DNA from 2 places in the Streptomyces sp. NPDC021019 genome. Region 2 is predicted to be linked to the other one. Evidence: riboswitches for the same ligand, from Rfam matches in the RefSeq annotation. Region 2 holds a riboswitch; the other holds the start of a gene.
What was found. Region 2 has a riboswitch for cobalamin ahead of metE (5-methyltetrahydropteroyltriglutamate--homocysteine S-methyltransferase). Riboswitches for the same ligand answer to the same signal wherever they lie in the genome.
Positions count from the first base shown of each region.

Region 1 (4,063 bases), on a different contig from region 2:
CGCACGGCGGTGGACTTGGCGGTCCCCTTCTCGCCCCGTACGAGCACCCCGCCGACAGCCGGACTGACCGCGTTCAGCAACAGCCCGAGCCGCAGGTCGTCCTGCCCGACGATCGCGGTGAAGGGATACGGCGTACTCACTTGGCCTCCTGGTCGACATGAACAACAGCTGCTTCCCCGAGCCCTTGGGGCCTTGCTCCAGCGGACCCGGCAAAACCAAGCCCCTCCGGCGATCGAGGAGCGGGGTCCGGGGCAGCGCCCCGGCTCGCCGCACCACCCGCACCCGTACCCGCGTCGGCCCCCGGCAGGACCGGCGCCCCCGGGGGCACGAACGGCAACCCCACCGGCGCACCCCCCTCGATCAACCGCCACAACGCGTCCGTGTCCGCGTGTTCCTCCACCAGATCCCCGAGCCGATCCAGCTGCTCCTCCCGCAGCACCCCGAAACTCGTGTCCGGCGCCGGCACGAACCGCCGCCCGGCGGCCCGGGCCACCTCCACCAGGAACCGCCGCCGGAACGCGTCGCTCTCCAGCGACCCGTGCCAGTGCGTCCCCCACACCGCCCCCACCCGGCACCCGTCGAGGAACGGCTCCCCGCCCCGCACGTCGGCCACCCCGTGGTGGATCTCGTACCCCTCCACCGGCTCGCCCAGCGCCGAACCGACCGGCCGCGCCAGCGTCTTGGCCCGGTCGAAGCGGATGCGCACCGGCAGCAGCCCGAGCCCGTCCACGACGCCGGCCCGCGACTCCACCTCGTCCTCGATCCGCTCGCCGAGCACCTGGAACCCGCCGCAGATGCCCAGCACCGGCAGGCCCTCCGCGGCCCTCCGCACCAGCGCATTCGCGAGGCCACGCTCGCGCAGCCAGGCCAGCGCCTTCACCGTGCCGCGCGTCCCGGGCACGATCACCAGGTCCGCGTCGGCCAGCTCCTCCGCCCGGTCCACGAACCGCACGACGACGCCCGGCTCGGCGGCCAGCGCGTCCACGTCCGTGAAGTTCGACATCAGCGGCACCGCGCAGACCGCCACCCGCAGCACGTCCTCGCCGTGCGGGGGAGCCACGACCGACTCCCGTACCGCACCCCGCAGGGACACCCGCAGGCCGTCCTCCTCGTCGATACCGAGCCCGTGGGCGAACGGCAGCACCCCGTACGTCCGCCTCCCGGTCAGCCCGTGGAGCATGTCCAGGCCCGGCTCCAGCAGCGAGACGTCGCCCCGGAACTTGTTCACCAGGTAGCCCGCGACCAGCGCCTGGTCCTCGGGGCCCAGGAGGGCCGTCGTCCCGAAGAACGACGCGAAGACGCCGCCCCGGTCGATGTCCCCGACCACCAGCACGGGAAAGCGGGCCGCGCGGGCGATCCCCATGTTCACGATGTCGGTGCGCCGGAGATTGATCTCGGCGGGGCTCCCGGCCCCTTCGCAGATGACCGCGTCGTACGTGGCCCGCAGCTGCTCCAGGCAGTCCGTCACCGTCCCGAGCAGCGTCTCCTGACGGCCCCCGTGGTACCCCCGGGCGCTCATCTCTCCCACCGGCTTGCCCATCAGCACGACCTGGCTGGACCGGTCACTGCCGGGTTTCAGCAGCACCGGGTTCATCAGGGCCGTCGGCTCCACCCCGGCGGCCTGCGCCTGCATCGCCTGGGCCCGGCCGATCTCCGCGCCCTCCCGGGTCACGAAGGAGTTCAGGGACATGTTCTGGGCCTTGAAGGGCGCGACCTTCACGCCCCGGCGCACCAGCCACCGGCAGATGCCCGCCGTGACGACGCTCTTGCCCGCGTCCGATGTGGTCCCCGCGACCAGCAGACCGCCGCTCATACCCGCTCCCGTTCCCGTACCGCGTTCCGTGCCGGACCGTTCATGACCGCCCCCGCCCCCGCTGCCGTCCTGCCGACGACCGTCCCGCGACCACGCGTCCCGCGACCGTCCGCCCCGCCACGCACACTCCGAGGGCCAGCATGCTCACCCGGCGCGACAGCCGTACCGCGCGTTCGATGTCCGCGCCCCGCACGTCCCGCCCGGACTCCCCGTTCAGCACCGGCCGGTGCTCGACGCGCCCCGCGTACGCCAGGGTCCCGCCCAGCCGTACGCCGAGCGCCCCCGCGAACGCGGCCTCCACCGGCCCCGCGTTCGGGCTCGGGTGACGCCCCGCGTCCGCCTTCCAGGCGCGTACGGCCTCCCTGGGCCGCCCGCCGCCCGCCACGGCCAGCGCGGCCGTCAGCCGGGCACCGGGCCACCCCGCGAGGTCGTCCAGACGGGCCGAGGCCCATCCGTAACGGCGGTAGCGGGGCGACTTGTGGCCGACCATCGCGTCGAGCGTGTTCACCGCCCGGAAGCCGACGAGTCCCGGCACCCCGCCGATCGCCCCCCACACCAGCGCGCCGACGACGGCGTCCGAGGTGTTCTCGGCGACCGACTCGACGACCGCGCGGGCGATGCCCGGACCGTCCAGGGAGTGCGGATCACGCCCGCACAGGTGCGGCAGCCGCTCCCGGGCCACCTCCAGGTCCCCGGCGGCCAGGGCACCGCCGATGGCGCGGGCCTCCCGCCCCAGCGACGTCCCCCCGACGACGGACCAGGCGGTGACGGCGGTCAGCGCGACGGCGAGCGCGGGGCGTCCCCGGACGGCGCGCGCGGTCAGCGCGGCGGCCCCCACGGCGCCTCCGGCGCAGACGAGGGTGTGCAGCGCGCCCCGGCCCCGGTCGTCACGCCACAGCAGGGACTCCACCCGCGCGGCGGCGCGGCCGAATCCGGCGACGGGGTGGCCCCGGCGGGGGTCGCCGAGCAGGGCGTCGGCGATCAGCCCGGCCGTGGCGCCGTACGCGAAGACGCGGTCGGCACGCACGGATCAGCCGGTCGCGGGGAGAGGCGTTCCGGCGCGAGGGCCTGTCGTGGGGGGCACAGGACGGGGTGCACGGCGGCCGGGCATGGCGTATGTCCTCACTCAGGGTCCGCGCCCTGGTTCGACGTGACCGGCGACGAGAGTCTCCTGGCTTCCGGATCCGCGGTTCCCCCGGCCTTCCAGCCCGCGTGAGCGGGCCGTGACGTTCCGGTGTGGGGGAGCGCTCCCCGGTGACAGTGGCGGGACCGCGCCGGATTCGCACCGGCTTCCTCTGCTGTCGCCGTAAATGGCTCCGGCAGTCCACCACGCCCCGCGAACAACCGTCAACTCGCTGTTGACCTGCGGGGCTCCACTGTGCGCAGACACACATCGGGCCGGACACACGAGAGTGTGTCCGGCCCGAAGAGGGGGCGGGGTGCGGAGTCAGGCGACGATCAGGTAGATCCCGTACGCGACCGCCGCCACGCACGCCGCGAAGCAGGTGTACGCGCCGGTGCGCGCCAGCGCGACCGACCCTCCGGCGGCGCTGCTTCCGGCCGTGGCGGACTGCTTGGAGAGGGCGACGATGCCCAGGGTGAAGAGGCCGACCAGCGCGACGGTGACCACGAGGCTGACACCGAACACGGAGGCGAGAGCTGCCCAGTCGATTTTCATGCTGATCTGTCCTTACACCTTGGCCGGCGGCCGTGCCGGGTCGTCGGGCGACGGGGCCGGGGCCGGGATGGTGGTTGCGAGGTCGGCGGCCGGGCCGCCGACGGGCGGCGGCTGGACCGCGGCGATGGCGGTGGTGACGACGCCCTGGGGCTCGCCCTCCCCGTCCGTGTCGTTGACGTTGGTGTGGTCGACCGGCTGGCGGCGCGAGGCCAGCCAGATGGCGAAGGAGCCGCCCACGAGCACGACCGCGGTGACCGCGATGCCCCAGGGGCCCTGCTTGGTCAGGTACTCGGCGCCCGCGCCGATCAGACCGGCCGCCGGGAGCGTCAGCCCCCAGGCGACGAACATCCGGGTGGCGGTGGACCAGCGGACCACGCCCCCCTTGCGGCCGAGGCCCGCGCCCATGACGGCACCGGAGCAGGACTGGGTGGTGGAGAGCGAGAAGCCGAGGTGCGAGGAGGCCAGGATGACCGTCGCCGCGCTGGTCTGGGCGGCGAAGCCCTGCGGCGGCTGGAGGTCGGTCAGGCCCTTGCCCATCGTGCGGATGATGCGCCAGCCGCCGAGGTAGGTGC
Region 1 covers NZ_JBIRQR010000002.1:53,656-57,718, reverse strand. Annotated here, with positions in the region: gene ACH4RG_RS11185 (putative cobaltochelatase) at 1-140, opposite strand, end outside; gene ACH4RG_RS11180 (cobyric acid synthase) at 137-1,813, opposite strand; gene ACH4RG_RS11175 (cobalamin biosynthesis protein) at 1,854-2,840, opposite strand; cobalamin riboswitch at 2,978-3,110, opposite strand; gene ACH4RG_RS11170 (hypothetical protein) at 3,261-3,491, opposite strand; gene ACH4RG_RS11165 (anion permease) at 3,504-4,063, opposite strand, start outside.
Region 1: another riboswitch for cobalamin. It lies ahead of ACH4RG_RS11175 (cobalamin biosynthesis protein); the one in region 2 lies ahead of metE (5-methyltetrahydropteroyltriglutamate--homocysteine S-methyltransferase).

Region 2 (4,063 bases):
GCCGTGGGCGGCCAGTTCGCGGGCGACCTGCATGTGGGAGCGGGCCGCCTCCAGGCTGATGACGTCGGCGTCGAGGTCGTCGATGGCCTGGACGATGTCGCCGAACTCCGCGTAGCACATGTGGGTGTGGATCTGGGTGTCCGGCCGCACCCCGGAGGTGGCGAGCCGGAAGGACTCCGTCGCCCACTCCAGGTACGCGGCGTGCTCGGCCGCCCGCAGCGGCAGTGTCTCGCGCAGCGCGGGCTCATCGACCTGGATCACCGAAGTGCCGCTCGCCTCCAGGTCGTTCACCTCGTCCCGCAGGGCGAGGGCCACCTGGCGGGCGGTGTCGCCGAGCGGCTGGTCGTCGCGGACGAAGGACCAGGCGAGCATGGTGACCGGGCCGGTGAGCATGCCCTTGACGGGGCGTGCGGTCAGCGACTGCGCGTACGTCGTCCAGCGCACCGTCATCGGCCCGGGGCGCGAGATGTCGCCCGCGAGGACCGGCGGCCGGACGTATCGGGTGCCGTAGGACTGCACCCAGCCGTGCTGGGTGGCGAGGTAGCCGGTGAGCTGCTCGGCGAAGTACTGCACCATGTCGTTGCGTTCGGGCTCGCCGTGGACCAGGACGTCGAGTCCGGCCTCCTCCTGGAAGGAGAGGACCTCGCGGATCTCGTTCTTGATGCGCTCCTCGTACCCGGCCTCGTCGATCCGCCCCGCCCGCAGGTCGGCGCGCGCGGTGCGCACGTCGGTGGTCTGCGGGAACGAGCCGATGGTGGTCGTCGGCAGCAGCGGCAGCCCGAGGTGGGCCCGTTGGGCGGCGGCGCGTTCCGGGTACGGCTGGGAGCGGCGGCCGTCCGCGTCGGTGACGGCCGCCGCACGGGCGCGGACGGCGGGGTCGCGGGTGAGCTCGGCATCGGTACGGGAGGCCAGGTCGGCACGGTTGGCGGCGAGTTCGGCCGTGATGGTGTCCGTGCCGCCGCCCAGGCCGCGGGCCAGGACGACGATCTCCTCGGTCTTCTGCTGGGCGAAGGCGAGCCAGCGCGCGATCTGTGGGGCGATTCCGTGCTCGGCGTCGGCGTCCAGCGGGACGTGCAGCAGGGAGCAGGAGGCGGAGACGTCGACCCGGTCGGCGAGGCCGAGGAGGGTGCCGAGGGTGGCGAGCGACTTCTCGTAGTCGTTGATCCAGATGTTGCGGCCGTTCACGACACCGGCGACCAGGCGCTTGCCGGGCAGTCCGCCGGCCGCCGCGAGGTCGTCGAGGTTCCCCGCGCCGGACTCGGTGAAGTCCAGGGCCAGCCCGTCGACGGGGGCCTTGGCCAGGACCGCCAGCGCTTCGCCGAGCCGCCCGAAGTAGGAGGCGACCAGCAGTCGGGGCCGGTCGGCCTGTCCGCCGAGCTCGCGGTAGGCGCGGGCGGCGGCGTTCAGCTCGGCCGGGGTGCGGTCCTGGACGAGTGCGGGTTCGTCCAGCTGCACCCACGTGGCGCCCGCCGCGCGCAGGTCGGCGAGGACCTCGGCGTACACGGGAAGCAGCCGGTCCAGGAGGGTCAGCGGCTCGAAGCCCTCCGCCACCCCGGGGGCCGCCTTGGCGAGCAGGAGGTAGGTGATGGGTCCGACCAGCACCGGCCGGGGCGTCAGACCGAGGGCCAGCGCCTCCTGGAACTCCGCGACCTGCTTGGCGGAGTCGGCGGAGAACAGCGTGTCCGGCCCCAACTCAGGGACGAGATAGTGGTAGTTGGTGTCGAACCACTTCGTCATTTCCAGCGGTGCGACGTCCTGCGTGCCCCGGGCCATGGCGAAGTAGCCGTCGAGGGCGTCGGCGTCGACGGCCTCGCGGTGCCGCTCGGGGACGGCGCCGACCATGACGCTGGTGTCCAGGACATGGTCGTAGTACGAGAAATCACCGGTCGGCACCTCGTGGACTCCGGCCTCGGCGAGCCGCTGCCAGGTTCCCCGGCGCAGCCCGGCGGCGGTCTCCCGGAGTGCGTCGGCGTCGACGCGGCCCTGCCAGTAACCCTCGACGGCCTTCTTCAGTTCACGGTTCCGGCCCTGGCGGGGGTAGCCGTACACGGTGGCCTGCGCTGCCGCGGCTGCGGGCTTCGCTGTCACGTGACTCTCCTTCGCGAGCGTGTCTGCGGGACAGACCCCGGACGGGACGCGGACGCGAAGGGATGACGCCTCGGGCGGAGACCGGGACACGAGGAACCGTGTCCGTCCGCCCGATGGTCACGCCGACCCGCCCACGAGGTCACCGGGATCTCCGCACGCGAACGGTCGCGTGCGGGCAACGGGCAGGTCTTCGGACTCGCGGGCACGTCTGCCGGGGCGGACACCTAATGGCCGTCGCTTCCCAGACCCGGCCGGGCCCAGTGCGTATGACGGCGGTCGTTCCCACTCACCGCTGCGGGGCAGTCCCGGATTCCCACCGGGTTCCCTCTTACGACACCCCGCCTGGCGGACGGGGCGAACCAGCTGCGCCGATCAGCCTAAGCGGGCGCCCGGCCCGCGCACACCGTTGTTCACACTTCGGATGGTGACGTGGGACACGGGTCGGTGAACTCCCCCGACTCCGGCTCGGACCCCGTCGCGGCGGGACACACCATGCCGGGCCACGCCTGTTCTCCGCCCGTTCGGCCGTTCGTCAGCCGCGTGCTGACCACTGGTCAGGTCGAGCGCGTCCACTGGACGTGACAGTGACACAGATGTAACCGAATGGCGTAGGGACTGCGGAACCACCGAGCGTCACAAGCCGTTCTTCTTCCCACTACACGGCCGCCGACCCGCGGCGAGGCCGACCGAGGAAACGGAATACGCCAGATGAAGAAGACAGTCGGGTGGGCCCAGGACGGCGACGACTGGACGATCACCGTGAACGGCACGCTGTATCGCGCGATCGAACGACCGGCGGACGGCCGGGTGCACAACTACCTCGTGCGGGGCGACGACCTCACCGCCGAATGCCCGAGCCTGGGGCACGGGCTCGGCATGATCAGGGCGCACGAGACCGGGCGCTGAACAACCCTGACATCCCTGTCGGTCCGACGACGAGGTGCGGAGGTCCTCCCCGCCCGCGCCTCGACGTGGACCCGTCAGTCATCGGCCGTCAGTCGCCGCCCGCGCCGGGCGGTCGGCTCAGCAGGTAGGTGTCCATGATCCAGCCGTGCCGTTCGCGGGCCTCCGCGCGCAGCCCGCTGATCCGGTCGGCCACCTCGTCGAGCGGGCCGGAGACCAGGATCTCCTCCGGGGTCCCGACGTAGGCGCCCCAGTGGATCCACCATCCCCTGCCCGTCAGCTCCGTGAAGCTCTCGTGGCCGTCGAGCATCACGACGAGGTCGCAGTCCTCGGGGAATCCCTGGGCGAGACGCCGTCCGGGGGTGATGTGGACGGGGCGGCCGACCCGGTTCAGGGTGACGCGGTGCCGGGCGGCGAGGGCGGAGACACTGCTGATGCCGGGGATCACCTCATGGCTGAATTCCACGGTTCCGCGGCCTCGAATGTCGTCGAGGACCGCGAGGGTGCTGTCGTACAGGGACGGGTCGCCCCACACGAGGAAGGCTCCGCACTGCCCCGGTGCGAGCTCTTGGACGATCAGGCGTTCACCGATGTCGGCGCGGCGGTGGCGCCAGTCGTGGACCGCCGAGGTGTAGCGCCCGGCGTCCTGCTGGGTGCGGTCCCGCCACGGGTCCTCGGCATCCACGACCCGGTAGGGGCCGGTCAGGTGTTCGTCGAGGATGTCCCGCCGCAGCCGGGTCAGCGCGTCCTTCTCCTTGCCCTTTCCCAGCACGAAGAAGACGTCGGCCCGGCGCATGGCCTTCACCGCGGCGAGCGTCAGGTGGTCGGGGTCGCCGGCGCCCATGCCGATGACGAGGATGTGACGGGGTGCGTCGCTCATGTCATCCGATCATGCCAGGAGCGGGACGCAGTGGACCTGCCAGGACGTCCGGCCGTGCGTTCGCGGGCAGAGGGGTGGCGCGGTGGAGAACGGCCGCGGGCCCCGGCCGCCGACGGCGCCCCGCAGGACCCCCGTCACCGGATCAGGGGACGGGGGCGGACAGCAGGGTGCCGTCCTCGAAGGTCAGGTAGA
Region 2 covers NZ_JBIRQR010000006.1:3,722-7,784, forward strand. Annotated here, with positions in the region: gene metE (5-methyltetrahydropteroyltriglutamate--homocysteine S-methyltransferase) at 1-2,088, opposite strand, end outside; cobalamin riboswitch at 2,273-2,419, opposite strand; gene ACH4RG_RS27245 (hypothetical protein) at 2,797-2,994, shown strand; gene cobF (precorrin-6A synthase (deacetylating)) at 3,083-3,871, opposite strand; gene ACH4RG_RS27255 (protein kinase) at 4,014-4,063, opposite strand, start outside.